DNA from 4 places in the Parageobacillus caldoxylosilyticus genome. Region 3 is predicted to be linked to each of the others. Evidence: riboswitches for the same ligand, from Rfam matches in the RefSeq annotation. Region 3 holds a riboswitch; each other region holds the start of a gene.
The links. A riboswitch is a leader RNA that binds a small molecule or an ion and turns the genes downstream of it on or off. The one in region 3 is predicted to bind S-adenosylmethionine.
Positions count from the first base shown of each region.

Region 1 (7,659 bases), 1.5 Mb from region 3:
ATGTCAGCTGCACACCGTTAATCGCGTACATCGTTGCCAGTGTAGCCAATAAATCCGGCAATTTTAATTTCACAATTAATAACGAGTTTAACAAGCCGACGGCAATTCCCAGTAAAAGCGGAACAAGCAAAGTAACGAGAATTTCCTGGCGGTATAATACGAGCGCCGCGGCGCTGGCGATGGTTGCCAGGCTGACGGTCGAGCCGACGGATAAATCAAATCCATCGACAATAAGGGAAAACGTAATGCCAATCGCAACGAGCGTGACGATGGAAATCGAGCGCAAAATATCGCTGAAATTTTCGTACGTAAAAAAGCGGTCTTGCGTGATGCCAAAATAGGCGATGACAACGAGAATGGCAAGCAATGTGCCATGTTTATATAAAAATTCAAGAAGAGATGGCGCTTGCTTTTTCTTGGCGACCGAAACGGCTGGCTGTGCCATCCATCTCACCTCCGCTGCAGTAATAAATGAGTTGTTCATAGGTGATGTCATGGGCGGGCACGCGTTTGATCAGCTTGCCGTCCACCATGATGTAAATCGTATCGGCAATATCAAGCAGTTCTTGAAATTCGCTTGTTAAATACAAAATCGCTTTCCCTTCGTCGGCAAGGGAACGGATGATTGAAAATACTTCTTGCTTGGCGTTGATGTCAATTCCTTTTGTCGGTTCGTCAAAAATGAATATGCGCGCATCGGTTTTTAACCATTTCCCGATCACGACTTTTTGCTGGTTGCCGCCGCTTAATTGCCGCACGCTCGTCGACAGGAAAGGCGGATGAATTTGCAAGGAATCGACAAGCTGTTTGGCAACGGATGTTTCTTTTTTTTGCCGCACCCACAGCCATTTCGTTAATGAAGATAGTAGCCGGACGGTAAGATTGGTGCGAACTGGTTCCTGAAGAAAAAGTCCTTGTTTTCTCCGTTCTTCCGGAATTAAGCAAATGCCGGCCGCAATCGCCTCTTTTGGGGAAGCAAATGCATAACGTTTTCCGTCGATCCACCATTCGCCGGTTGTTTTGCTGCTGGCAATTAAACTTTCCGCCAGCTCCGTTTTTCCCGCTCCGACAAGTCCGGCGATGCCAACAATTTCCCCTTTATGAACGTAGAGGTCGACCGTTGTATTTGTTTTAGCGATATGAAGCTGTTTCACTTCAAAAAGACGATCATCCCCGTATGTGCGGGTTTCCCTTTGCGCCGTTGTGTAAGAGCGTCCTACCATATAGCGGATCATTTCTTCTAGAGAAAGAGAGGCAACATCGCCATGGTGGACGACGTTCCCATCGCGCAAAATCGTGACGCGGTCGCAAATTTCTTTAATTTCCTTTAATTTGTGAGAAATATAGATAAAGGAAACGCCTTGCGCTTTAAGTTCATTGATAATCGTAAACAGCCGCTTTGTTTCCGTCTCGCTCAGCGCGGCGGTCGGCTCATCCAAAATGATGTAGCGTGCTGAAGAAGACAGGACTTTTGCCAGAACAATCAGCTGTTTTTCATGCAGGGAACATTCGCGAATGAGTTTGGCCGGCGAAATCGACAGGCCGACTCGGCGCAACAGCTCTGCAGCCCGTTCTTTTTGTTGTTTCCATGAAAGCAGTGGCTTTTGTTTTGTCTTTGCGATCTCATCGGCGGCAATATTTTCATAGACAGTCAAGGCGGGAAAGAGAGCCGTATCGACTTCCTGAACCACTAAACCAATGCCCGCCTTTTTGGCATCAGCAGGCGAGGAAAACTGCTGCTCTTTCCCATCAATGGTAATCGTACCTTGATCAGGGGAAAGATCGCCTGCCAGAATTTTCATTAATGTGCTTTTGCCGGCGCCATTCATCCCTAAAAGGGCGTGAACTTCCCCAGGTTGAACATGGAGGCTCACGCCGTTTAATACGTTGATAGTTCCAAACGATTTATAAATATGATTCATATAAAGACCGCTCATTTGTTCTTCACCTGTGCTTCCAGCGTTTTCATCCAAGGGGAAACCGCCACATTCGACTGTCCCCATCCGGCGATGTATTGGTGAAGGTCTTTCATTGACACTTGTTGGTTAGGCAAATCGGATCGTTTGACTAAATGCGGTTCTAGCGAATAAATGTTTGGCGTTCTTTCCCCGGCGATTTTTTGATAAGCAAAGCGGACTTGAACGCGGCCGACTTCCGCCGGGTCTGTTGCGGTCGTAGCGACCCACGGGCTGTTTGGTTTTTGCATTATTTGCAAATCTTCATCGCTTAAATCGATGCCATATACTTTAATTTCATTGCGTCCTGCTTGCTCGATCGCTCGCGTTGCGCCTTTGGCAAATTCGTCCCAAGTCGCAAACACCGCATCAATATCGCCTTTATTCGGATATTTTTTCAAAATCGCTTCCATTTGCGTTTGCGTGTCCAAGGCGGTATTGGCGCTGGCTGTACCGAATTTCGCCACTTCTTTGATGTTCGGATAGCGTTTTTTAAACGCATCGTAAATCACATGGCGCCGCTCCATCGGTGTAAATCCGCCGACCCAAATCGTGACGATGTTTCCTTCGCCGTTTAAGTCTTCGGCCAACGTTTTTAACGTCTTCCAGGCGAGGCTGTAGTCGTCTTGGTCAATGACCGTTACGCCTGGGATGTTTAAATCGTTGTCAAACGCGACGACAGGAATGCCTTTCGCGACCGCCTTTTTCACCGGTCCTTCGAGCGCATCCGCCCGGCCATGGTCTAATAGAATCGCATCAACGTTTTGCGTAATCGCTGTTTCGACATAAGAAGCCATTTTCGTTAAATCGTTGTCCGCATTGTAAATTTGCACTTCGCCGCCAAATTTTTGCACTTGTTCTTTTACCCCGGCGATATATTGCGAAGAAAAGGTGCCAATCGACATTTGCATAATGGCGGCGATTTTAATCGGTTTCTTTAATTTATCAGGGATTTCTGCTTGTTCGGTTGCCGCCGCCGTCGTTTCGGCCGTTTTCTCAGCCGTGCCGTTTTCTTGTTTGGCCGGTTTCGGACTGACGGCATCTTGTTCGTTCATGCAGCCGCTAAGGATGACGATAGCGGAAAAAAGAAGTGCCAATAAATAGTTAAGTCTAAATCGCTTCATGCTGTTCCCCCTTTGCAAATAGTGCTGGAAGTTCCGTTTCATAATTGCCGCGAATGATGCCTTGTTCGGTAATGATAGCCGTAATGAGATGGTGCGGCGTAACGTCAAAGGCCGGATTATAGACGTTTACTCCTTCCGGGGCGATCGGCGTTCCGGCGATATGTGTCACTTCCTCTGGTTTGCGTTCCTCGATTGGAATTTCTTCTCCTGTTTTTGTCGCTAAATCGATCGTTGACAGCGGCGCGGCTACATAAAACGGAATGCCGAATGCTTTAGCCAGCAAGGCAAGGCCAAACGTGCCAATTTTATTGGCTGTATCGCCGTTGGCGGCAATGCGGTCGGCGCCGACGATGACGGCGGTAATGTTTTTCGCCTTGATCGTTTGTGCCGCCATATTATCGGTAATAAGCGTCACATCTACGCCAGCCTGCATTAATTCCCACGTCGTCAATCTTGCCCCTTGCAGGACAGGGCGTGTTTCCGACGCGTACACGTGCAGATTCATTCCTTTTTCTTTCGCCAAATAAAACGGGGCAAGCGCCGTGCCGTAACGGGCGGTGGCGATCGATCCGGCGTTGCAAATCGTTAAAATGCGGTCGCCGTTTTGAAACAAGGAAAGCGCATGTTCCCCGATTCGCCGGCAAACGTCCTCATCTTCAATTTGAATACGAATCGCTTCATGGACGAGCGTTGTTTTTGCTTCATTGACAGAGGAAGCATGGGCGATGCTGGCAACAAGGCGGTCCAGCGCCCAAAACAGATTGACTGCTGTTGGCCGGGCGCTTGCTAAGTAGTCACGGTCTTTTTGCAACTGTTTTTTAAAATGTTCCAGTGATTCTGTTTCATATTGCTGGGCGGCAAGCGCGAGGCCGTAAGCGGCGGCAATGCCGATTGCCGGGGCGCCGCGCACTTTCAGCGACGCAATCGCCTCCCAAACGTCTTCAATATTTTCCAATCGCAAATATTCCGTCACTAACGGCAGCTTTTGTTGATTTAAAATCGTAATATGCGTGTCGTTCCATTCTACAGAGCGTGGGATTGCGAATGGTTCTGCCATATGGTTCTTCCTTTCATTGTGTTAATTCGTTGGTGCTAGCACTGTTTGTGCGAAAAGAGAACGAATTTCTTTGATGCTAGATAATGTTTCACGTCGCAAGATAAGGCTTCTGCCAAGGCGAAGCGCGTGGCGTTTTGCTTGCAAACGTTCCTCTTTATTTTCGATGCCGTCCAGGTCGGCGACATGTGCCAAGCCAATTGTGCGGCGGATCACTTCGCAGCCGGCAAAGCCGATCGCATCGACAAAGGTATGATGCAGCACCTCTTCTAATAGTCCTTTCGTTTTCGCATACGGTTCGACATTGTGCGTATGCCAAAGTTCAGAAAAGACGGTTGTAAATACTTTCCATGTGTTGTCAATATGAGCAAATAACGGCTCTTGCTGCGATTCTGGGCGGGACAACGCATTTAACAGCAAGTTTGCGAAAAACTGGCCGATGTCAAATCCAAATGGACCGTAAAACGCAAACTCTGGATCAATGATTTTCGTTTCTTTGTCGCTGGCGAAAATGCTGCCTGTGTGCAAGTCACCGTGAATGAGCGCATCCCCTTCGGTTAAAAACTTGCGCTTTAATTTGGCAACCTCTAAGTGAAGTTTGTCATCGTTCCAAAGCGATTCGACATCGTCGCGCAGTTCTTCTTCAAAGTTGTTCGTTTCATGATTAAAAAACGGATCGGTAAATACAAGATCTTCCGTGATTTTGCACAGTTCCGGATTGACAAAGCTTTGCGCCAGCTGTTTTTTTTCTTGCTGATTCATGCCGAAATCCGACGTGTAAAATAACGTTTTTGCGATAAATTCGCCGATATGCTGAGATAGAAGCGGATATGTTTTCCCTTCAATCAAGCCTTTGCGGGCAATTTGCAAACGCGACAAGTCTTCCATCACGGTAATGGCTAAAGATTCATCGGAATAGTAAACTTTTGGTACATATTGCGGCGCATAGCCGGCAAATGTGCGCAGCGCATTGCTTTCGATTACCGCGCGTTTTAAGGTGAGCGGCCAGCTTTCCCCAACGACTTTCGCATATGGAAGGGCTTGTTTGATGATAATCCCTTTTTTCGCTTCTTTATCGACGATGCGGAAAACGAGATTAAGGTTACCGTCCCCGATTTCCCGGCAGACAAGCGGCGCTCCTTCGCGGAAGAGGCCGAGGCGCACGGCTAAAGAAATGGCTCCTTGTTCTGTTAATGGTTCATAAACGGATGAATGTGAGATCGACATTGGAATAAAATCCCCCTTCAGCAAATAAATTAAAAAGCCTCTTTCTGCATAGAAAGAGGCTTGAAGATTCCAAGTCTTCGCACCTCTTATCTTCCAGAAAGAACAAGTCTTTCTGTTGGACTTAGCACCGTGCCCTGCGGAAGATGAAACTTCCGGCGCCGAAAAAAACGTGCGCCCTATCTCACGATAGTATTACGGTCGGTTGCTGGGCTTCATTGGGCCAATTCCCTCAGCCAACTCTTGATAAGAGTATTTTCAGTATATTCATTTTTCGAATTTTTGCTTATGTTAGAAAATATTTGTGCGTTTGATTCGAATCATACACGCTGACGAATTCATTTGTCAATACTTTTTTTAAAATTTTTTTCTGCCGTCTGATAATATTCGGGACGGCGATCGGCAAAAATCGGGATGCGCGCCCGCACTTCCTGCACTTTTTGCAAATCGATTTGCGCGGTGAGTGCGCAAGGCTCCTCGCCCGCCTCGGCAATGATTTCTCCCCATGGATCGATGATCATGGAATGGCCGGCAAACACGTTGTTCGGGTCGCTGCCGGCGCGGTTGCAAGCGACGACATAGCATTGATTTTCAATGGCGCGCGCCGCAAGCAGCGTGCGCCAATGGGCAAGGCGGGGGAGCGGCCACTGGGCAACGACAAACAGCACTTCCGCCCCCTGGACCGCATGGACGCGGATCCATTCCGGAAAGCGGATGTCATAGCAAATGACACCGGCGCATAAGGTGTTTTCGAGCGTAAATAAACCGGTATCCTCCCCAGGCTGGAGGTAAAGATGCTCATCCATCAACTGAAAGAGGTGCAGTTTGCTGTATTCGCCAACGACCGTGCCGTTTCGGTCGACGACATACATCGTGTTTGTCACGCCTTTTGCCGTTTTTTTGGCGACTGAACCGGCGACAAGATGGACGCGGTACGATTTTGCCAGTTTTGTCATGAACGTTTTCGCGCGTTCGCCATTTTCATCGGCGATTTCATCGAGACGAGTTAAGTCATAGCCAGTCGTCCATAGTTCAGGAAGAACGATGACATCCGGACGTTCTTTTGCAATTTTTTCTATTTCTCTTTCTACAACCTGTTCGTTTTCGTGCGGACTGCCGAAGACAATATCCAGCTGCAGGCAGGCAATTTTTAATGTCATTCGTGTTCACCTCGAAAAAATTTACTTTACATTTTGATTTTTACGATATATGATGTTGCACTAGAATTTCAAGAAATTTTTGAGAAGGTGTTAAGCATGACAAAACAATTTCCGTTATCCGACCTGTTAGAAGGGCTTCCAAAGCAGTTTTTCGCCTCATTAGTCGCGAAAGTAGCCAAAAAAATCGCGGAAGGATACGATGTCATCAATTTAGGACAAGGAAATCCGGATCAGCCGACACCGCCGCATATCGTCGAAGCGATGCAAAAGGCGGTGGCAAACCCGAAATATCACAAATATTCGCCGTTTCAAGGGTATTCTTTTTTGAAACAGGCGGTTGCCGAGTTTTACGAACGGGAATACGGCGTGACCGTTGACCCCGAAAAAGAAGTCGCCATTTTGTTCGGCGGTAAAGCGGGGCTTGTCGAGATTCCGCAATGCCTCGTGAATCCTGGTGATATCGTGCTCGTTCCTGACCCGGGGTATCCTGACTATTGGTCGGGGATTGCGCTGGCGCGTGCAAAAATGGTGATGATGCCATTGCGTGCCGAACATGGGTTTTTGCCTGATTATAGTGACATTCCTCGCCATATTGCAGAAAAAGCTAAACTTATGTTTTTAAATTATCCAAATAATCCAACCGGAGCGACTGCTTCGCAGGAATTTTTCGAGGAAACGGTGTCGTTTGCCGCCAAGCGCGGGATTTGCGTCGTCCATGATTTTGCTTACGGTGCGATTGGCTTTGATGGAAAAAAACCGGTTAGCTTCCTTCAGGCAGAAGGGGCAAAAGACATCGGCGTGGAAATTTATACGTTTTCGAAAACGTATAATATGGCGGGCTGGCGCGTCGCATTTGCCGTCGGCAATGAAAGCGTGATTGCGGCGATTAATTTGCTTCAGGACCATTTATACGTCAGCCTGTTTGGCGCGATTCAAGAAGCGGCAGCAACCGCCCTTCTTTCCTCGCAGCGCTGCGTCGAAGAGCTTGTCGCCTTGTATGAATCGCGGCGCAATACGTTTATAGCGGCATTGCGGCAAATCGGCTGGGATGTTGCGCCGCCAAAAGGCTCGTTTTTCGCGTGGCTGCCGGTGCCGCATGGCTGGACGTCGGAACGTTTTTCCGATTATTTGCTTGAAAAAGC
Region 1 is NZ_CP040553.1:869,574-877,232, reverse strand. Features, by position in the region: gene BV455_RS04460 (ABC transporter permease) at 1-445, opposite strand, end outside; gene BV455_RS04455 (sugar ABC transporter ATP-binding protein) at 390-1,937, opposite strand; gene BV455_RS04450 (sugar ABC transporter substrate-binding protein) at 1,934-3,079, opposite strand; gene mtnA (S-methyl-5-thioribose-1-phosphate isomerase) at 3,066-4,136, opposite strand; gene mtnK (S-methyl-5-thioribose kinase) at 4,158-5,360, opposite strand; SAM riboswitch class I at 5,444-5,610, opposite strand; gene BV455_RS04435 (carbon-nitrogen family hydrolase) at 5,696-6,517, opposite strand; gene BV455_RS04430 (pyridoxal phosphate-dependent aminotransferase) at 6,614-7,659, shown strand, end outside.
Region 1: another riboswitch for S-adenosylmethionine. It lies ahead of mtnK (S-methyl-5-thioribose kinase); the one in region 3 lies ahead of BV455_RS17135 (Na+/H+ antiporter NhaC family protein).

Region 2 (7,659 bases), 930 kb from region 3:
TCTCCTTCTGCTGAAAAGAAAATCAAACCTTCTGTGCTGCTTGATGTGCCAGTCATTCGCCAACTTCCCGAATTGCCGCGCGGTTGCGAAGTAACGAGCTTGGCAATGCTTCTTGAGGACGCCGGTGTACAAGCCGATAAACTGACGCTTGCTAAACAAATAAGAAAAGACCCCACTCCGTTTCAGCGAAAAAATGGCAAAGTGTATTTTGGCAATCCAAACAATGGCTTTGTTGGCGATATGTACTCACTCACCACACCAGGCTTAGGTGTGTATCATAAGCCAATTAAGCAACTTGCTGAAACGTATCTACCCGATAGAATCATTGACTTAACAGGAAGCGACTTTTCCGTGTTGCAGCAATATCTTTCGAAAGGAGTACCGATTTGGATCATTACCAACAGCACGTATAAAAAACTGCCGGAATCCGCTTTTCGCGAATGGGAAACGCCGAGCGGACCAATTAAAATTACGTATTACGAGCACTCCGTTGTAATTACAGGATATGACCAAGATTTTATTTATTTCAACGATCCACTTACAGGCGAAAAAAATAAAAAAGCACCCAAGACCGATTTTTTGGCTGCTTGGGTGCAAATGGGAAGACAAGCCATCACCTATCAACCTGATTAGCTTAATAGGAGGTGCTTGTCTTCTTTATATGCTTTTTTATATAGGTTGGAAAAATCATATTTTTTTTCGATATATACTTGGTGCCAAATCATAAAGACTAGCACAGTCCAGATTTTCCGGCTATGATCCGCTTTATTGGCGCAGTGCTCCTCTAACAGGCGATATAGCACATCTTTATGGAACAAGTGATCCGTTTCACTTTCTTTGATAACGGTTTTCGCCCAATCGTACATTTCATTTTTCAGCCAATGGCGAATTGGTACTGGAAAACCAAGCTTCTTGCGGTGAAGAACATGATCGGGAACAATGCCTTCTGCCGCTTTGCGTAAAATGTATTTCGTTGTATTATTAGCCGTTTTCATTTCCGGTGGAATTTTTGCTGCCACTTCAAAGACGGCTTTATCTAAAAACGGAACGCGCAATTCCAACGAATGTGCCATTGTCATTTTATCGGCCTTTAGCAAAATATCCCCGCGCAACCATGTATGAATATCAATATATTGCATACGGTTGACAGGAGGATAATGAGTGGTTTCCTCATAAAATGGACGGGTAATGATTGTATATTCCAGTCCGCGCTTGTATGCTTTTAGCAAGTTCTCTTTTTCTTCTTCGCTATACATTTTTGCGTTTCCTATATAGCGTTCTTCCATCGGCGTTAACCCGCGCTCGATAAAGCTTTTCCCTTTTACCCCTTCTGGAAGAATGCGGGCGATGATGCGCAATGCCGATTTTGCCGCGCCAGGCATCCACTCAAACATTTTTAATGACTGTGGTTCACGATAAATGTTATACCCTCCAAACAGCTCATCCGCTCCTTCTCCAGAAAGAACAACCGTTACATGCTTTCTTGCTTCGCGGGCGACGAAATAAAGCGGAACAGCCGCTGGATCGGCAAGCGGATCATCCAGATGCCAAATGATTTTCGGCAGCTCTTCCATGTATTCTTCTGGCGAAATAACGTAGCTGATGTTTTCCACCCCTAATTTCTCAGCCGTTTCTTTCGCTACCTCAATTTCGCTAAATCCTTCTCTTTCAAAGCCGACCGAAAAAGTTTTAAAGTTTGGATGAAATTGTTTGGCAATCGAAGCAATGAGCGAAGAATCGATTCCGCCGGATAAAAAAGAGCCAACCGGCACATCGCTGCGCATATGTACCCGCACGGAATCAAACAAAACATCGCGAATCTCTTTGACGAATTCATCTTCCGATTTCCATACTGGCTGAAACCGCGCTTTCCAATAACGGTGTACCGTTAATGGTTCACCGACTTTCTTTTTGATGTAATGACCCGGCTCTAATTTATTAATGCCAACGGACATTGTCATTGGCTCAGGCACGTATTGATATGTTAGGTAATGCTGAAGCGCGTCATAATCGAGAACATTGTTTTCCATCGCATGCAAGATGCTTTTCTTTTCCGATGCAAAAAACGTCCGCCCTTCTTCTTCAAGATAGAAAAATGGTTTAATGCCAAATGGATCACGTGCGGCAAAAATCGTTTTTTCTTCTTTATCCCAAATGACAAATGCAAACATGCCGCGAAGCTTCTCTACCGCTTTTTCTCTTTCATGACTATATAGCGCAATAATCACTTCCGTATCAGAATGTGTGGCAAATTCGTATCCCTTCGCACACAACTCTTCGCGTAGCTCAATATAGTTATAAATTTCTCCATTAAAAATAATCCAATATCGCTCGTTTGCGTACGATAACGGTTGATGACCCCCTTCTAAGTCGATGATGCTCAACCGACGAAAGCCAAAATGGACATAGTCATCGAAAAAATACCCCTCGTCGTCTGGACCACGGTGCGTGATCATATTATTCATTTCTTCAAACGTTTTCTTCCATTGCTCGTCTAGCATTTTTGGATGATCATAAACACATCCAATAAACCCGCACATGTGTATTTCACCCATTTCTTTATATTCATTCAGCATGCTGATTATATCATAGATTTGAAGCAATAAAACTATAAAATTTCCTTTTTTTAAATAAACCGTTAACATATCGATTGCAAAACCATTGAAATAACTTAATCTGCTTTTTTGAACAAAAAAAGAGAGCTACAGTTGCTGTAACTCTCCTTTCCATATTCATTAATTTATTGTTGCTTCGCCAAGGAAAAAGCTTGCTCTTTCAATGTTTCTGCTTTATCCGTGCGCTCCCACGGCAGGTCGATATCCGTGCGTCCAAAATGGCCGTAAGCAGCCGTTTGCTTGTAAATCGGACGGCGCAAATCTAACATTTTAATAATGCCTGCCGGGCGCAGATCAAAGTTGTTGCGCACGACTTCAATTAAAATGTCTTCCGATACTTTTCCTGTGCCAAATGTGTCAATGGAAATCGAAACCGGTCTTGCTACCCCGATCGCATAGGCTAGCTGCACTTCGCACTTATCGGCAAGTCCTGCCGCCACGATATTTTTCGCGACATAACGGGCCGCATATGCTGCAGAACGGTCTACTTTTGTCGGATCTTTTCCAGAGAACGCGCCGCCGCCGTGACGGGCATAGCCGCCGTACGTGTCTACAATAATTTTCCGTCCTGTTAAACCTGCATCCCCTTGAGGTCCGCCGATGACAAATCGTCCTGTCGGGTTAATAAAGTATTTTGTGTTTTCATCGATGAGCTCGTTTGGCACAACCGGCTTAATGACATGTTCTTTAATATCGCGTTCAATTTGCTCTTGCGTAATTTCCGGATGATGCTGTGCGGATACGACAATCGTATCCACGCGTACTGGTTTGCCGTTTTCGTCATATTCTACCGTTACTTGTGTTTTGCCATCTGGACGTAAATATGGCAAAATATCCTTTTTCCGTACTTCAGCCAAACGACGGGCTAAACGATGCGCCAAAGAAATCGGAAGCGGCATTAATTCTTTCGTTTCATTGCAGGCAAATCCAAACATCAGCCCTTGGTCTCCGGCACCGATCGCTTCGATTTCCTCGTCAGTCATCTGACCTTCACGAGCTTCTAACGCTCGATCGACCCCCATCGCGATATCCGGCGACTGCTCGTCAATCGATGTCAACACGGCGCATGTATCCGCGTCAAAACCGAATTTGGCGCGCGTATAGCCGATTTCGCGAACCGTATCGCGAACAATTCTTGGAATATCCACATATGTCGATGTCGTAATTTCTCCGCTTACGAGCACAAGCCCTGTTGTCACGCTCGTTTCGCAGGCGACACGAGCATTCGGATCTTTTTCTAAAATCGCATCTAAAATCGCATCGGAAATTTGGTCGCAAATTTTATCCGGATGACCTTCTGTTACAGACTCTGAAGTAAATAAACGTCTTTTTTTTGACATTCGGCATTTTCCTCCTCTTTCCTTAATCAAACATCAAAAAATGATGATGCCGCAAACGGCGGGCGATACGGTACTCATTTCCCTTATTTCATTTTCTCATATAAAAAAACCTTTCCTGTAACGGTGAGGAAAGGTCATTGCAATCGTATTGCTCCTTTCACTCTTATCGTTCAAGGACATCGCCTTGCCACAGGTTAGCACCATTTCACATGTTTCCAGTTGTGACGGTTGCTGGGCTTCATTGGGCCTGTCCCTCCACCAACTCGGGATAAGAGTATCCGTTCAATGACTTATCTTATCGTAATGAAACGGGAAAAGTCAACAAAATATGACGAATTTTTTTTGAAAAAAAAAGGAAAAATAAATAAAATAAATCGTCATAAATAGTATGGACTAATAACAAAAATGTGTTATACTATTTGCAGAGATTATTTAAATAAAAAAAGGCAGGTTTTGAACATGGGGATCGCAAAAATGACCAATAAACTTTCATTATTATTGCAACAACCAAACGTATTTCATAATTTATCGGTAGCCCAGCTGGTGGAAAAAGTGTTGCAGCGAAAGGAAGGCCAGTTAACAGCTACTGGGGCGGTAGCGGTAACAACAGGAAAGTATACAGGACGCTCGCCGAAAGATAAATACATTGTCGAAGAAGCCGCAACGAAAGAAAAAATCGATTGGGGAACCGTCAATCAGCCAATTTCGGAAGAAGTGTTTGAAAACTTATATAATAAAGTGCTTGATTATTTAATGAAACAAGATGAGATTTTTGTCTTTAAAGGATTTGCCGGCGCTGATTCTAAATATCGTTTGCCGATTCAAGTTATCAACGAATTTGCTTGGCACAATTTATTTGCCCATCAATTATTTATTCGCCCAAGTGCAGAGGAATTACAAACACACGAAGCGCAATTTACGGTGATCTCTGCTCCAAATTTCAAAGCAGATCCTGCGGTGGACGGAACAAGATCAGAAGCGTTTATTATCATTTCTTTTGAACGCCGCATCGTATTAATTGGCGGCACAGAATATGCTGGCGAAATGAAAAAATCGATTTTCTCGGTGATGAACTATTTGCTTCCGGAACAAGGGATTCTTTCTATGCATTGCTCGGCCAACGTCGGCAAAGAAGGAGATGTTGCATTATTTTTCGGGCTGTCGGGAACGGGAAAAACGACGCTTTCCGCTGATCCAAACCGCCGCTTAATCGGTGATGACGAACACGGCTGGTCAAACCGCGGCATCTTTAATATCGAAGGCGGATGCTATGCGAAATGCATCAACCTATCCCGCGAAAAAGAACCGCAAATTTTTGACGCCATTGGGTTCGGAGCAGTGCTTGAAAACGTGGTGGTTGACGAACAGACAAGAATGCCAGATTACGATGATGCGACATTAACGGAAAATACGCGAGCTGCTTATCCGATTCAGGCCATTGCCAATATCGTGGATCCAAGCGTCGCCGGCCACCCATCAACGATTATTTTCTTAACCGCAGACGCGTTTGGCGTATTGCCGCCAATTAGCAAACTGACGCGCGAGCAAGCAATGTACCATTTCTTAAGCGGCTATACGAGCAAGCTCGCCGGCACCGAACGGGGAATCACTTCTCCGCAAGCTACGTTCTCTACTTGCTTCGGCGCTCCATTTTTGCCGCTCCCGGCCGTGCGCTATGCGGAAATGCTCGGCAAAAAAATCGTTGAACATAACGTGCGGGTATTCCTCGTCAACACTGGTTGGACCGGCGGGGAGTACGGAGTCGGCAGCCGCATGAAGCTGGCCTACACGCGCGCAATGGTGCAAGCAGCAGTCGAAGGAGAACTGGACAATGTCGAAACAGTGAAAGACCCTATTTTCGGCTTGGCCATTCCGCTTCATATTCCAGGAGTGCCAGATGAAGTGCTGCAGCCGCAAAATACATGGGCGGATAAAAATGCATATGAACAAAAAGCAAAAGAGCTGGCCGCAAAATTCCGCGCAAACTTCCAAAAATTCAAGCATATTGCACCGGAAATTGAAGCACTTGGAGGTCCGCTTGTATAATCGAAAAGGAGGGAGCAATTCCCTCCTTTTTTAATTCGTTGAATGCAAGGCGACAAGCTCATACGTGACAATCGTCCGATTATCGGCAAGTTCCAGTTTTTTCACCACCGCTTGACCGCTCGCTTCGCTTTGCAGCGTTCTTCTAACCTCTAGCGGAATATCAAGAGGATAAAGGCGATATCCTTCTTTTTCTAAAATAAACAAATTATCTTTTACGCGCCTTTCTTTTCCTTTTGTGACAATCAGCGTTTGCAGCTCCAGCGGCATGCCCATTGCAACACACCCCTTTTCTTTTTATCGTATCATACATTCGGCTGACTTTTCATCCATTCTGTCAACCGCCGGACGGTCTCGCGATTTTCTTTTGGTGGAAAATAATGCGTAAAATGTGGAAAATACCATGTTGTCACTTGCTTATTTAATTCTTTCAGTCTTTTCTCCAGACGATACGCATGCTCAATCGAAACATTGCGGTCTTTTTCCCCATGAATGATTAAGACAGGAGCATGAATTTTCTCCATTTCGTATAATGGCGTCCGCCAGCGGTATCGCTCTGGATATTTTGCAGGTGTGCCGCCGATGACCCGCTTCATCATTCTCCGCAAATCTTCCCGCTCCCAATAGGTAAGCGCTACATCGGATACTCCGCCCCATACCGCAACAGAACAAACCCGCGGCTCTAAAATCGCCGTATGCAGCGCCATCGCTCCCCCGCGGGAAAAACCAAAGACATGAATCCGCTTTTCATTCACGTTTGGATGCTGCTGCAGCAGCCGAAACGCGGCAAGCGCATCATAGCGGTCTTCCCCGGCAAAATCTTCATTTCCTTCCCCACCTTGGTTGCCGCGGTAAAACGGCGCCATCACGACAAATCCGTACGCGGCAAACTGGGTAATGCGCGCCAGACGTACTTTCCCGACATTTTTAATGCCGCCGCGCAAATATAAAAAACCGTCATACACTTCAGACGCTTTCGGTATGGCCAAAAAGCCTTTTATTTTTAATCCTTGGCATAAATAGGTGACAAGAAATACATCAATATGCGGATTGGGGGAAGGAAAGCGATATTGCTCGACAATATATCCATCCATCACCATTTCCTCCTTTCCATTAGGCATTCACACATTTTTTTTGCTTGCATACGATAAGGTGGAAGTAAGTTACTTGTTAAGGAGGCTGCCTGCATGAAAAAAATGGCCATAATGTCGCTTTTTCTCTTTCTCCTTATTATTCCTCTAGCCGCTTGCGGACAACAAAAAGAGGAGGAAGTAAAAAAGATACGGCTTGCGGAAGTGACTCGCTCCATATTCTATGCCCCGCAATATGTCGCCCTGGCAAAAGGATTTTTTAAAGAAGAAGGATTAGACATAGAACTCACCACCACGTGGGGCGGCGATAAAACGATGACTACCCTTCTTTCCGGCGGAGCCGATATTGCCCTTGTCGGATCGGAAACATCGATTTATGTCTACAGCCAAGGCACAAACGATCCAGTCATTAACTTCGCGCAACTCACACAGACAGACGGGACATTCCTCGTTTCCCGCCATAAAATTGACAACTTCAGTTGGGATCAGCTGAAAGGAAGCACCTTTCTCGGCCAGCGCAAGGGCGGCATGCCGCAAATGGTCGGCGAATTTGTGCTGAAAAAACACGGC
Region 2 is NZ_CP040553.1:2,399,740-2,407,398, reverse strand. Features, by position in the region: gene BV455_RS12275 (C39 family peptidase) at 1-633, shown strand, start outside; gene asnB (asparagine synthase (glutamine-hydrolyzing)) at 630-2,540, opposite strand; gene metK (methionine adenosyltransferase) at 2,741-3,955, opposite strand; SAM riboswitch class I at 4,116-4,230, opposite strand; gene pckA (phosphoenolpyruvate carboxykinase (ATP)) at 4,415-6,001, shown strand; gene BV455_RS12255 (DUF2584 domain-containing protein) at 6,032-6,274, opposite strand; gene BV455_RS12250 (alpha/beta hydrolase family protein) at 6,304-7,092, opposite strand; gene BV455_RS12245 (ABC transporter substrate-binding protein) at 7,186-7,659, shown strand, end outside.
Region 2: another riboswitch for S-adenosylmethionine. It lies ahead of metK (methionine adenosyltransferase); the one in region 3 lies ahead of BV455_RS17135 (Na+/H+ antiporter NhaC family protein).

Region 3 (7,659 bases):
TGCTGCCCGATAATATCATCAAACGTTATTTTTGCCTGGTTTCCGGATAAGTGATTGACAAATTGGCGCACTTTTTGGATTTCTTTCACCATGATCATCGAACCAATCCAATGTTTGTCTTTATAGATGGGGATTTTATCGACCATTACATGATGGGTATTTCTTGATGGCTTCACCTTTAAATGGAGTTCTTGGTTTTGCAGATAGACAGGCTTATTGGAGACAATGGATTTATTTATAAAAATTTCGTTGATCTTTTTCCCTTCTAGGTGCGACTGATCAAGACAAAGGAGCTTCTTCAGCTGATCGTTGGCCTTTATAATTTTTCCTTCCGTATCAATAATTAGGATGCTTTCTTTCATATTATTGGTTGTCGCTTCCAGAAACCTTTGCATCATGATATTTTTTTCCGTATTTTCATTTAATTTTAATTGATACTCAATAGCTTTGACCGCTGAAACCACCATCCCTAATGTGTGGGGATGCACCTTTTCATATGGGCCGGAGACATTTAATACTCCGATAATGTTGCCTTTTGAATCATGAATCGGAGCCGCGGAACAAGTCCATGATTGGCATATTTGCGAATAATGTTCCTCCGCAAATATCTGGACAGGTTGATCAATAACAATGGATGTTCCAATCGCATTGGTACCCATGGTTTGTTCGCTCCAATCCGCCCCCTCGACAAAACCAATTTGAACAGCCATTTTTAGAGTATCCGGATCGCCAATTGATTTTAATAGCTGACCTTTTTCATTGCAAAGGATGACTAAAAATCCGGACCCCTTTACGATGGAATAGAGCCCTTCCATTAATGGCATGGACCAATCAATAAGGTTTTTGTACCGTTCCGTTTCAATTTTTTTTATTTGGCCATATGGCTGAAAAGGGTCTACCTTCCATTTTTTTGATCGAATCCATGAGTCTTTGACAATGGAAGAAAGCTTTTCATCTAGTTCATCTTCAAAAATAAAGCGCTTCCACATTTCTTTGACAGCCTCCCGCCGACTGTTCATGTCGACACACCTCCGCAACATATGAACAGTTTGGTGGCTCCTATAGTAAAATAAACAAAAATTTCGCTGGTGTTTGAAATGTGCAACTTGTTCACCTGCTGTTTTTTTCTATTATTTTAGCATTAAACATCATCAACTGGTTATAAAAAATTGTGACAACTCAGCTATTCCATCTGTTTCCATGGCTCTAAATTCTTCTTTTGCTTTGCGGCAAACAAAAGGAATCCGATCCAATTACCTATAACATCGATACACTCCTCATCATATGATATATGGAAAGTCAACTACCCCCACTTAGCCTAACGGTTTGAAGTGGGAGCTTGTGACTGCCCAGTAGTGCAAGCGTCATTTTGACTCCTACCTCTTTTCGTTCCAAAAATGGAGCGTGGCGTCACATTAGGGGCAGATTGACAGCTGCCCTACAGACGGAGACCTGCTCCGCCTGTAACAGCGGAAATGTATTCGATGCCTTTCCGCTGGAGATTCATTGCCCCGATGCGGTCATCGTTGGAACGGTAACCACAATTGCGGCAACAAAACAAGTGTTTCCTTTTGTCCCGGTTGGCTCTTTCGGTATGGCCGCATTTTGGGCAGGTCTGTGAGGTGAATTTAGGATCCACCGCTATTACTTTCGAACCATTCCGCATAGCCTTGTATTCCAGCATTTCCCGAAGTTGGCGGAACGCCCAGGATACCGTCACATAGCGGTCTTTCAGTCGCACTCTCTCGGTTGCGTGGCGGACACCGGTTAAATCTTCGATTACGAATAACGTGTTCGGTCCGTATTTTTCAACGAGTGCCTTACTAACGGAGTGATTGATGTCCGTCATCCAACGGTTTTCTCGTTGACCGATTTTCTTCAGGCTCCTTCTGGCGGAGGTGGTGCCCCGTTTTTGCAGCTCTTGCCGCAACCGTTGATAGTGGCTGCGTTTCTGTTTGACCGCTTTTCCTCTGAAAAATGTGGTCTTACCCTGGGAATCGTAAGCGGTGCAAAGGAAATTGACCCCAAAATCCACCCCAACCACTTGGCGGATATTTCCTAGATCGACATCTTCCACTTGTTTGAACACCGGGATATGGAGGAACCATTTCTTGTTTTTGTATATTAATTTGGCCGTTCCGAATTTCCAGATACCATCAAAGTATCGTTCCATTCCCTTTCGTTCAAAGGAAACTTTAATACGACCATGTAGGGTGTTGATGGAGAACACGTCCCCACAAAGGGTGTAATCCCGATGCCAAACTAAATCATATTCCCCTTTTTTGAAACAGACCAAGTTCCATTGATGCCCATTGGATTGAAGCGACTTATAGCGGGCAATTACGGTTTTGACGACGGACTGGGCCATTTGAGATTTCAGAGAAAATACACTCCGCAAATGGCGATAAGTCAGGTCATGTAATTTTCGTTGTTTGAGGATTTTATTTTGGAAAACCATGTTTGAAACATATTGACATCCTCTTTGATAAGCGGAACGTGTTTCATGCAGGAGCGTCTCTTGCTCCGGGGAGGGGTTCAATTTCACTTTGGCGGTCAAGGTCAATTCCATGGGTTCACCCCCTTTTGGTAAATAGTTCACTAATTCTATTATACTACTTTAGTGAAATATCATGGCGATTCCTCCCCACCTGAAAAACGGAGCATTCAGGTGGGGTCTCCTCGCCAAATATTTGATGAATGAAAGGAGAAAAACAATGGAAATACCTGTAAGTGGATACTTGGTTCATTCTGATGATTCCGACTCCTATCACTCGCATAACCTGTATATTACTACTTGGGATGGCAGACCTGTGCATGTTCACCAATTCTCCGGGGTTACTTCTTTTGACGTAGGCCATAGCCATAGATATGTTGGAAAGACAGAACCTGCGCCAAGCGGTGTTCCACATACACACCGTTATTTTACATTTACCTCCTTCGATGATGGACATAGACATGAGATAAGGGGCGTTACCGGACCGGCTATTCCACTTCCAGGCGGGGGGCATTATCACGAATTTTCCGGCGTTACAACCATCAGCGGACGAATTCCCCACTCGCATCGATACAGAGGAAAAACAAGCGGTGGATAAAACTCGATGTTAACCAAGCCGCGTATCAAGTAGTTGCCTCAAAATAATGTGATAATGGTATAAGTCAGTGAGCTTTTGTATACTTCCATCCTAACTTAAATCATAGAAAAACCACTAACAGAATAAACAGGGGTTCAATCGAATGATGAAAAACAAACAGCCACGTCCCTCATCTGGCTTTCCACAAAATCGTAGTAGATTAGTTTAAAGAGAAAGTGAAGAAAAAATATATTTTTTGACGGAGCAACTATGACTTGTTTAAGTAGTGATAGTCACTATTTTGGACTGTGGTTATGAAAGAAGGAAATCATCTCACAAACGGAAACGCTCACATATCAGAGCACCCCCATAAAGAAAAGGTCTCCATATCAGAGACCTTTTCTTTATATCGCTTTATTCGCTTGTAAGTCCACCTTCACTTCTTTTGGCGTTTTCAATTTTGGATAGTCAAACACAATCGCAAGCATACCACAAACTCCAATTAAGATTGGATAGAATGAATACTGCAAAATGCTTAATGGTGAAATGGAAGCAACACCTGCTGCCAAAAGCATTTGCGCACCGTATGGGATGAGCCCTTGGAAACAGCATGAGAAAATATCTAATATGCTGGCAGATTTACGCGGATCAATGTCATATTGATCTGCAATGTTTTTCGCAAGTGGGCCAGCAATTAAAATGGAAATCGTATTGTTTGCGGTTGAAAGATTTGTTAAACTCACTAACCCTGCGATACCAAATTGTGCTCCTTTTTTCGACTTTACATTTCTTGTTACTAATTGAAGTAAATAATCAATTCCACCGTTATGTTTAATGACTTCCACCATACCGGAAATTAAAATCGCAAGCAGCGACAATTCTTGCATTCCAGCGACCCCGTCACCGATGGCTTGAATGAGGCCCATTGCATTATAGCTTCCATCAAGAAGGCCGATGATCCCTGCTAATAAAATGCCGCCTGCTAACACAACTAGTACATTGACACCCATTAATGCAGTCACCAATACACCAAGGTAAGGCAAAATTTTTATCCAATTAAAAGATTGATTCGTCATTTCCGCTTGCTCTCCAGCAGTAAATATCCAGAAAAGAACGATGGTGATAATGGCTGCTGGTAAAACGATGAAAAAGTTCACCTTAAACTTATCTTTCATTTTCGTATTTTGTGTTCGTACTGCCGCAATCGTTGTGTCTGAGATAAAAGATAAGTTGTCTCCAAACATGGCACCGCCAATGACAGCTGCCATCGATAATGCCAAAGAAATATCCGTTTGTTCGCTGATTCCGACTCCAATCGGCGCTAATGCTACAATCGTTCCCATAGAAGTTCCCAGCGAAATGGAGATAAAACATCCAATGATAAATAAACCGACTATTAATAAATTTTGCGGAATAACGGAAAGGGCTAAGTTGACCGTTGATTCAACAGCCCCCATTTTTTTGGTTACTTCCGAAAATGCCCCTGCTAATAAGAAAATGATGACCATTAACATAACATCGGCATTTCCAGCCCCTTTGGTGAACACTTCAAACTTCTTCGTTAAAGACTCTTTCGGATTCATCATCAACGAAATACTTGCCGCAATCAAAATCGCCACAATGACTGGAAATTTATAAAAATCACCCGTAACAATTCCTGCACCAATGAACAACACTAAAAAGACAACAAACGGAAATAACGCAAATAGATTTCCTTTTTTTAACTCCACTCTTTCCACCTCATTTTATATTTTTTCGAAGGGCCTATTCACATAGAGAAAAGGCCTCTTCTTATCTGAACATAAGAAGAGGCCTTATACGTATCTATATAAGAAACCCTTCTTATCTTTCAAGCATGATGCTTGCTGGATTTGGCACAGCACTCGAAACCGAGTCCGCTGCCGAGACTTCTTCGGGCCAGTCCCTCCGCCTCTCTAGATAAGAAGATGAACGGTCGTATTTTGTTGTAAAAACAACTAAAAGGTTACAACATATTCATCTGTTGCGCAATACACCTTGAGAATGTCTTATTTTTAAATAATTTTCAACAAATCTTAAAATAATATGCAAAAATCCCGTAGCTAAACGCCACGGGAAAAGAAAGCAAAAATCTATTCTGGTTTATAGATCCCATATTTCATTATCTTAAGATATTCATTCAGTTCCCTTATCAAAGACTCCACACCACTCATGACATCCATTTGCTTATTTTTGTATATAGCCATATACTTATTAGACAGTTGTTCGGCAATCAACATGGTCATGCGGATCACGGTATCCACGGAGATATCCTCTCTAAGTTTTTCCGTTTGGATCAGGTCTTTAATATAAACATGCTCTAGCAAAAAATCTTCCTGATAAGCTTCGTAGTATTTCTTAATGATTTCTTCCATTTCCTCCTTTACTGCCACAGGAGGATTGATGAAGGCATCCGTGATAAACTGAGTTTCTTGGAGGTACTGAACCGTCAGTTTTTGTTTCAACAGGACGATTTCTTTGATCCTTTCAAAGAAATCATCAGATTGAATTTTTTTCAATTCTTCCATTGCTATTTCCGTCAGAAAGTCCTTCACATAATTCACTAAATAAAGGTACAAGTTTTTCTTGCTCCTAAAATAATGGAAAAGGAGCCCTTTAGAAATTCCCGCCCGTTTCGTAATGACATCTGTAGAGGCTTTTTCATAGCCATTTTTCACAAATTCTTCGATGGCCACTTTGATTATCAGGTCTTTTTTTTCTTGTGGCTGCTTTTCAAAAGCTGAATACAATTCTAACACCTCTTATTAGACTGCAATATCTTTCTTTCTATATACCATATATGCAGTGAATATACTAATCAAAATGACCGCAGCCATAATAAAGATATACAGAGGCTTCAGCTCGTTATCATTAATAATGGAGGCGGCGTCCACATATTTAAACGGGCTGAAATATTTTAGGAACTCTAAGTCTTCCGATATCCCTGCCATCACATTCATAAAGTAGGCAGCTAGGACAATCCCCAGTGAGATGGAAAGGATATTTCGTGTTTTTTTCATGAGCGATGACAACATAAAGGCAATAGCACCGAAAGTCAAATGAAGCAATATCGTTGCGACAATTAGCAAACTAAACGTGTCAGTCGGAACATCCGGGTCTTTTGCAAATTGAAATCCAATGATACTTGCTATCGTCGAAATCCCGTTAAAGATCAAAATATTTACCAAAACGGCCAGAAGTTTTTCTGTTACGATTTGGCTTCTTGTGACAGGCTTTGACAACAAAAATTCAATCGTTTTTTCATTTTCTTCCTTGGCAAGGATATTGGATGCAAGAATTGCCGAGTATATGCTTCCCAAAAGGGTAGTCATCATATAGATTTCTACACCGTAAAATCCCATCAAATCTCCCATGTTTAGCTCATTCATTCCAAACGCTTTTTTAATCGATTCCGGATAGGACTCAAGCAGCTTTGTCATTTCTTTTTGCTGCTCGGCAAACTGAGGATAAATACTTAGCGTTAATAAAATAAGACCGCTGAGTACGATGCTCCAAATGATTAATGATTTTAAATTTCGTTTCAACTCTCTCTTAAAAATCATTGTCAACCCCGCCCTTCTCATAGTAATGCATAAATACTTCTTCGAGAGTCGGCTCTTCGATTAACAAATCCTTAATCGGCAGGGCATTCAATTGATTTAGAAGCGCCTTTATATCCCCGCTGTAAAGCAACGTTATTTCATTTCCTTTTACTTCTTTCTTCACTATTCCTTCCAATTTGAGGTCTATTGGTTCCGCCCGTTCAAATGTAATCGTGATATATTTCAAATTTTTCTTCGTCAGATTTTCAATCGTTTCTACTTTAATAAGTTCCCCTTCCTTAATAATGGCGACCCGATCACACATCTTTTGCACTTCAGAAAGAATATGGGAGGAGAAAAAGATCGTTGTCCCCTTCTTTCTTTCCTCTGCAAGAAGTTCAAAAAAGGTGTTTTGCATCAGCGGGTCGAGTCCGCCTGTCGGTTCGTCCAATATAAGAAGTTTTGGCTCATGCAAAAGCGCCTGGACAATCCCCACCTTTTTTCGATTACCAAACGAGAGATCTTCGATTTTTTTATGGAGATCCAAGTCAAGTCTTTCCGCCAGTTCTTTCATTCTCTTCGGATTAAATTTTTTATAAAAGCCAGCTGAGTATTTTAATAAGTCGATCACCTTCATATCATCGTAATAATGGACTTCAGACGGCAGATAGCCCACGTCTTGCCTTATTTCTTTTGAGTGCTTGATGATATCTTTTCCAAAAATAGTCGCACTCCCACTAGTCGGATAAATGAAATTTAACAGTGTTCGAATGGTTGTGCTCTTGCCTGCTCCGTTCGGACCGATAAACCCGAAAATTTCTCCTTCTTCAATGGAAAAGGTAAGGTTTTTAATTCCCCGGTTCTTTTTATAAGTCTTGGTCAAATTCTTGATATCTACAATTTTCATACATTCCTCTCCTTCGGGTGGCTTTGCATCCATTGACTGATCAGTCAATTCCATTATATAGAAATATTGACTCGTAAGTCAATGCATTTCAAAAAAATCTGCACGGTGGATAGCAATCCCT
Region 3 is NZ_CP040553.1:3,327,451-3,335,109, reverse strand. Features, by position in the region: gene BV455_RS17150 (sigma-54-dependent Fis family transcriptional regulator) at 1-1,019, opposite strand, end outside; gene BV455_RS17145 (RNA-guided endonuclease InsQ/TnpB family protein) at 1,439-2,569, opposite strand; gene BV455_RS17140 (YmaF family protein) at 2,715-3,092, shown strand; gene BV455_RS17135 (Na+/H+ antiporter NhaC family protein) at 3,476-4,801, opposite strand; SAM riboswitch class I at 4,911-5,016, opposite strand; gene BV455_RS17130 (TetR/AcrR family transcriptional regulator) at 5,183-5,839, opposite strand; gene BV455_RS17125 (ABC transporter permease subunit) at 5,855-6,652, opposite strand; gene BV455_RS17120 (ABC transporter ATP-binding protein) at 6,642-7,538, opposite strand.

Region 4 (7,659 bases), 1.5 Mb from region 3:
CTCCGGAAGCGGACCGCATTCTCGCAGAAAAAGGAGTTATCGTCATCCCTGATATTCTTGCGAACGCCGGCGGCGTAACCGTATCGTACTTTGAATGGGTACAAAACTTAATGAACTATTACTGGAGCGAAGAAGAAGTGAACAAAAAGTTGGCTGATGTGATGGTCCAAAGCTTCCATGCCGTCAACGAAACAGCAAAAGAGTTCCATACGGACTTGCGCAACGCCGCTTATATCATTTCTTTAAAGCGCATCACCGAAGCGATGAAGGCGCGCGGATGGGTGTAAAAAGACGAAAAGGATCCGAATTTTTTACATCCGGATCCTTTTAATTTTTTATTTATGCATCTTCTCCAATAATCTTTACCTCTAATTCTAACTCTACGCCAAATTTCTCTTTCACCGTCTTGCGCACCATTTCGATCGTCGCAATATAATCGGCGGCAGTCGCGTTATTTTTATTAATGATAAACCCAGCATGTTTTGTCGACACTTCTGCCCCGCCGACTCCTTTTCCCTGCAGGCCGCTGTCTTGAATGAGTTTGCCCGCGAAGTATCCAGGAGGCCGTTTAAATACGCTGCCGACCGATGGGTACTCGAGCGGCTGCTTTGATTCACGCTGGAACGTTAAGTCGTCCATTTTTGCTTTAATTTTTTGCGGATCGCCTTTTTCGAGCTGAAACACAACTTCAAGCACAACGTCGTGCGTCTTGCTGATAATGCTCGTGCGGTAGCCTAATTGCAAATCATCTTTATACATCGTCTTTAGCTCGCCTTTTTGCGTGACAACCTTCACATGGTCCAGCACGTCTTTTACTTCCCCGCCATAGGCTCCCGCGTTCATCATAATCGCGCCGCCGACAGAGCCAGGGATACCGCAGGCAAATTCGAGTCCTGTCAAGCTATGTTCCAAGGCGAATCGGGAAACAGCTTTAATGTCGGCACCGCTTTGCGCGATAATTTTTTCTCCTTCCACCTTTATTTCCGCAAGATGTTTTAACTGCATAACAATACCGCGAATGCCGCCGTCGCGGACGATCACGTTCGATCCGTTGCCAAGCAACGTAAAAGGAATCTGAAATTTTTCTTTCAGTCGAATAACGTCAACGACTTGTTCATACGTCGTCGGCCAGACAAGAAAATCCGCCTTGCCGCCGATTTTCACTAACGTATGATATTTCATTGGTTCATCGCGCAGGACATTTTCTTTCCCGCAAATTTGCACTAATTCTTGATAAATCACATCATTTGCATACATCGCTTTTCCCTCTTTACTTTTCTGTTCATTCATTTGGTGAAATACGTATATCCGCTTCTAATTTCACCTCGACATTTCCTTTTATCGCTCTTGATATCATGCAGCTTTTTTCTGCTTTTTCCGTAAGAAGCGCTGCTTTTTGGACATCTTTGTCCGTCGCTCCAGCAGACAATGTAATCGCAGGGCGATGAATGATCGTTTTGTACGTGACCACACCCCGCTCTACCTCCACAATTCCTTCCGATTCCATTGTGAGCTCATCGACCGGAATGGAAGAACGTTCTAACATCGCCGCAAGCGTGATTAAATAACATGTTGCTGCTGCACCTAACAACATTTCATCTGGGTTTGTTCCAATTCCCGGACCATCCATTTCCGATGGAACGGATACTTTCGTCTTCAACTGACCAGCGTCAATAAAGCCGTTGCCATTTCTTCCACCAGCCCATTCCGCTTTTAAATGAAAATGATGTTGTTCCATTACACTCCCCCGCTCCGCGAAAAATCATCCATTTTATCCGAAAACGTCACATGACAATCCATCGTCTGCTTTTTCATGACGGAACACCATATTTTATTTTACAATAAACACCTCGTTTTGGTAACGAACAAAATCTAATAATGTTCCCTCTTCCATGGAGATAAAGGACTAAATCCTTAAAGAAATGGATTAATCATTCTATATCACCCAACAGCAACACATAGGATTCCTCCGACCAATGGATACTTACTCTCATTTGCTTCCAAACATACAAGAGACAGCAGCCGAAAAATTTGAGCAATGGTTTGAAGATGAATAAAGTTTTAAATCAATCACTCTAAAAATCACACCAAAGTCACCAAAAACCTCAAGAATAATGAATGGCAACAGAAATAAAAAATCCCTTGAGCCTTATGGCTCAAGGGATTCGTACGATGATTCCGACTGGGCTCGAACCAGCGACCTCCACCCTGTCAAGGTGGCGCTCTCCCAGCTGAGCTACGGAATCATGCTGTCCTGTTGAACACATTTTTTATTATATGGACGAGCAGCGGATTTGTCAAATACTTTTTTAAAAATTTTTTAGCGGTGATGAAAACGGACGAAAACAGCATCATTCAAAAAAGGTATGCGCCCATGTTTTTTGACGCATACCTTTTTCTTTCAACGCGCGGAAACGGCAGACGATGTTTCTTTGACATAGGATAACGCCTGCTCGAAATCGGCGATTAAATCTTCAACCGCCTCCAGGCCGACGCTAAGCCGCAGCAGGCCATCTGTAATGCCGCGCCGCTCCCGTTCCTCTTTCGGCATTGCGGCGTGCGACATTTTCGCTGGATACGATAAAATTGATTCGACCGCTCCTAGGCTGACGGCAAATACAGGGAGGCGAACGTGTTTCACAAACGTCCGGACCGCTTCTTCATCGGCAAGACGGAACGATAATACCGCGCCAAATCCCGATGCTTGATAGCGTTGAATCGAATGGCCAGGGTGGTGCGTGAGCCCTGGGTAATACACTTCCTCCACTTTCGGATGGCCGGACAAATAGCGGGCGATGGCGAGCGCCGATTCGGACGACTGCTTGAGGCGGACGTGCAGCGTCTTTAATCCCCGCAACACCAGCCACGCATCTTGCACCCCAAGCACGGCGCCAAACGCGTTTTGCAATTTATACAGCTGTTTCGCCAACTCCTCGTCTTTCACCACCGCAAGCCCCGCCACGACATCGCTATGCCCTGCTAAAAACTTTGTCGCGCTATGAAGAACGACATCGACGCCAAGGTCGAGCGGGCGCTGGAGCGCGGGAGTCATAAACGTATTGTCTAAAAACGTTAAACAGCCATTGGCTTTCGCCAGTTTGACAATTCCTTGAATATCGGTTACCTTTAAGAGCGGGTTGGACGGCGTTTCGACATAGATCACTTTTGTATTCGGACGAATATGAGTGGCCACTTCATGCAAATCGGTCATATCGACAAACGTATATTCAATGCCAAAACGGTTTAATACTTCGGTGATCATGCGATACGTGCCGCCATAAACATCTTCGGTCACGAGCACATGGTCGCCTTTGGACAAGAGAAGAAACGCAGTCGAAATCGCCGCCATCCCTGAGGAAAAAGCGAAGCCGCGCACGCCGCCTTCCAGTTCGGCAATCGTTTCTTCGAGCGCCTCGCGCGTCGGGTTTCCGGAGCGGCTGTAATCATATTTGCCAAATGTGTCAAAATCGAATTGATGGAACGTTGAAGCATGCTGAATCGGCACGCTTACTGCCCCTGTTTGCCGATCGATTTTCCATTTGTTATGAAGCAGTTTGGTTTGAAAGGAAATACGTTGTTCCATATCCTCTTACACCTCTTTCATATTTTTCAGCGCTTGCGCTAAGTCGGCAATTAAATCTTCGGCATGTTCGATGCCGACGGAAAAGCGCAGCAGCCGGTTACAGACGCCGTTGGCAATGCGGACTTCCTCCGGAATGTCGGCATGCGTTTGCGTCGCCGGATATGTAATAAAGCTTTCCACACCTCCTAAACTTTCGGCGAACGTAATTAAGCGTAAACTTTGTAAAAAGCGGTTGACCCACTTTTCCTCGCGCAAGCGGAACGACAACATTCCCCCTCTTCCTGGGTATAATACATCGGTAATATCTTCGTGAGACGCTAAAAACTCACTGATGCGCTTCGCGTTTTCTTCATGCTGGCGCATCCGTAGCGCCAACGTTTTCATGCCGCGAATCAATAGCCACGAATCAAACGGAGAAAGCACGGCGCCAATTGCGTTATGATATTCCGCAAGCCGTTGACAAAGCTCCTCTCCCTTTGCAACAACGAGACCGGCTAACACATCGTTGTGTCCTCCTAAATATTTTGTCGCACTGTGAATAACGATATCGGCTCCTTGCTCGATCGGACGCTGGAGAACCGGCGTGTAAAACGTATTGTCAACAATGAGAAGCAGTCCGTGTTTTTTCGCAAGTTTTGCCACTTCGGCAATGTCCGCTTCCTGCATGAGCGGATTGGTCGGCGTTTCCAAAAAAATCGCCTTCGTTTTTTCCGTGATCATGTTCTCTACTAATCGTATGTCACGAAAATCTACATAATGAAAAGACAATCCGTATTTTCGCCAGCCACGTTCAAATAAGCGATATGTACCTCCATATAAATCGGCAGAAACGAGAAATTCATCCCCGCTTTCAAATAAAGCAAGAACTGTCTGAATGGCTGCCATGCCCGAACTGAACGCATAGCCTTGATCGCCTCCCTCGAGCTTGGCGATCGCCTCTTCGACGATTTTGCGCGTCGGATTGCCGGTACGGATGTAGTCAAACCCGGTCGACTGTCCAATTCCTTCATGACGGTATGCCGTCGAAAAGTAGACAGGCGGATTGACCGTCCCCGTTACTGTTTCGCTGCGGTTTCCGATTTGCGCTAACAATGTCTCCAGTTTCTCCACTTCTCTCTCTCCCTCTTTTATAAAATAAAAAAAGTCTTCTAAGAAGAAGACTTTTCCATACGTATGTCAGTGCTTCTTCTTATCTGCCGAATTGAAAAAATTCAATTCGCTGGATTTAGCACCTGGCCAATACTTGGCTGGTTGCTGAAGCTTCACAGGGCCAGTTCCCTCCGCTTCTCTCGATAAGAAAGCATCTTGCCGATATTCATTTTTCTGATTATCTTAAAATTTAACTCATTCATAATAATTTTGCAAGTAATTTTTTTAAAATTGAGTTATTTGTTTATATAACATCGGAAAAACTTATCATGTTTTTCGCGCTGTCCGTTTTCATATGTTTGGACCGATTCCAGTATATTTCATTATTTTTATTTTATCGAAACAGTTTTTTGACAAAAATAGCAAAAAAAGCACTTATTTTTTCAAAAACTTACACGGTTCAACGGTGTTTATTAACATGTTTTAGCAAAAATATGTTACAATAACAGGTGAATTGTTGTTTTTATGGAGGATGCACCATGGCGACACCAAAAGGAACGATGCATGATTATACGATCTACAGCAATGAGCTCGAAGAAGAAATAACGCTGCTTGCTTATTTGCCAAGCACGTTTTCTCCGCTTCATAAGTATTCTCTTCTTATCGCACAGGATGGGAAAGATTATTTTATGTACGGGAAAATCAAAAGCGTTATCGAACAACTGATGGAAAGCGGCAAGATTGATCGCACCATTGTCATCGGAATCCCGTATCATGATGTTAAAGACCGCTACGAGAAATATCATCCAAGCGGAAAGAAAAACAGCCGTTATTTGCGTTTTTTAGCACATGAGCTCGTTCCGTTTTTAGATCAAACGTTTCCTACGTACCAAATCGGGAAAGGGCGCGCGCTCATCGGTGATTCCCTTGGCGGCACCGTCTCGCTGATGGCTGGATTGTTGTATCCGCATACATTTGGAAAAATTGCGATGCAGTCGCCATATATCGATGAAGGGATCATCGAAAAAATTTTACATTTTCCGGAACCACCATTATTGCAAATTTATCACTCGGTAGGTACAAACGAAACAGCAGTAAAGACGACGGACGGAAACGTGCGTGATTTTATCACTCCGAATCGAAAGGCACGTGAAGCGTTTATCCAAAAAGGATTTTTGTATGAGTACAACGAATTTGACGGCGGTCATGCATGGACATATTGGCAGCCTGACGTTCCGCGCGCAATTGCGCATCTCCTTTCGTTGTAAACACTACCATACTTTTCGGAATTTTGTTATAATTAAGTACTACTTATCATAAGGAGGGGTTTTTATGAAATATGGTATTGCTTTATTTCCTTCGAAGCGAATACAGGATTTTGCCAATTCCTATAGAAAGCGTTATGATAGCCATTACGCCCTCATTCCGCCGCATTTAACCTTAAAAGAACCTTTTGAAGCTGACGACCAGCAAATTAAAGAAATGGTGAAAGAATTGCGCAAAATTGCGGCTGAAACAGATCTCATTCCGTTAAAAGTGACAAAATTTAGCTCGTTTTATCCAGCGAGCAATGTTATTTATTTAAAAGTGGAGCCGAACGAAACGCTGCAGCGCCTTTATGAACGGCTTCACAGCGGAATTTTTGCCGATAAACCAGAATACGTATTTGTTCCTCATATTACCATCGGCCGTGATTTGCCAAGTGCTGAATATGCTGATGTATACGGACAATTACAAATGCAAAAGGTTCATTTTGAGGAAACGGTTGACCGCTTCCACCTTCTCTATCAATTGGAAAACGGCTCATGGACAGTATACGAGACTTTTCTTGTTGGAGGAAAGGAACAGGAGTAACATGAACGTAGTGATTGGAAAAAAAAGCGATCCGTCATTATATAAGGATGCCTTGCTTGTTCGGCGAATCGTGTTTATTGAGGAGCAACGTGTTCCAGAAGAGGAAGAAATCGATGAATTTGAGCAGGAAGCTATGCATTTTGTTTTGTACGATGGAGAAAAACCGGTTGGTGCTGGCAGATTTCGCATGATCGATAACGGTCTCGGTAAGATCGAACGAATTTGTGTTTTGCCATCGTATCGCGGCCGCGGGGCAGGAAGACTGATTATGGAAACGATTGAGCAGTTTGCGAAAAAACAGGGTGTCCCAAAAGTAAAGCTGAATGCGCAAACACATGCAGAGCCATTTTATCAAAAACTTGGATATCAAACTGTTTCCGATGTGTTTATGGATGCTGGAATCCCCCATGTAACAATGGTAAAATCGCTTTAAGACCGTATCAAACGATGGTACGGTCCCTCACCTCATTTTCCCGGCAATCGATAAAGAATGGCTTCGTACGTTGGTCACTGTCTTCCCGTCTTGGACGAGCTTTGTTAAATAAGCGGTTATTGCCGTACGATATAGCAGCCAGGAGGAAATACAATTCCATTCGCTTCCCCAATAGATGCCCATTTCATGAATTTGCTCCGTACTTTTTAAGCTCGTTTCATGCATCTGCGCTTCGGCCATATAACCGTCATAACGTCTTTTTTTGTAATGACAAACATGTTGATTAGCGAGAATAATCATCGCTCAATCAACGCTATTTTGTCAATATAAACGGCCTCTCTGTCCAATAACTTCATCGGCATTTTCAGTGACGGCCATCATTTCTTGAAACAAATAAATGATAAATGGCAAAAGGGAGCTCCGATTTGGAAGGCTCCCTTTTGCCTATTTTTTGTTGTTCAGCATGTTGGCGATCGTGCTGAAGTCAAGCTGTTTTCCGTTTTGAATGATCGTTTTCACAATTTGGTCTTCCAATTCTTTCGGCACTTTCCGGTTCGCGATTTGTGCGACGCGCTGAATCACATGACGTACCGTTTTTTCATCTTTAAAGTTGGCATGTTGTAAGGAGTTTGCCAATTCCAATATGTCTTTTATGTTTACGCCTGTTTTCTTTTCAATATTTTTAAAAAACTGATTATCC
Region 4 is NZ_CP040553.1:907,965-915,623, forward strand. Features, by position in the region: partial or broken gene BV455_RS04610 (Glu/Leu/Phe/Val family dehydrogenase) at 1-287, shown strand, start outside; gene murB (UDP-N-acetylmuramate dehydrogenase) at 340-1,257, opposite strand; gene BV455_RS04620 (OsmC family protein) at 1,283-1,738, opposite strand; tRNA gene BV455_RS04625 (tRNA-Val) at 2,174-2,246, opposite strand; gene metC (cystathionine beta-lyase) at 2,402-3,583, opposite strand; gene BV455_RS04635 (methionine biosynthesis PLP-dependent protein) at 3,590-4,693, opposite strand; SAM riboswitch class I at 4,770-4,882, opposite strand; gene BV455_RS04640 (alpha/beta hydrolase) at 5,212-5,940, shown strand; gene BV455_RS04645 (YjcG family protein) at 6,005-6,526, shown strand; gene BV455_RS04650 (GNAT family N-acetyltransferase) at 6,528-6,959, shown strand; gene BV455_RS04655 (hypothetical protein) at 6,987-7,259, opposite strand; gene BV455_RS04660 (sporulation-specific transcription regulator SpoVIF) at 7,404-7,659, opposite strand, start outside.
Region 4: another riboswitch for S-adenosylmethionine. It lies ahead of BV455_RS04635 (methionine biosynthesis PLP-dependent protein); the one in region 3 lies ahead of BV455_RS17135 (Na+/H+ antiporter NhaC family protein).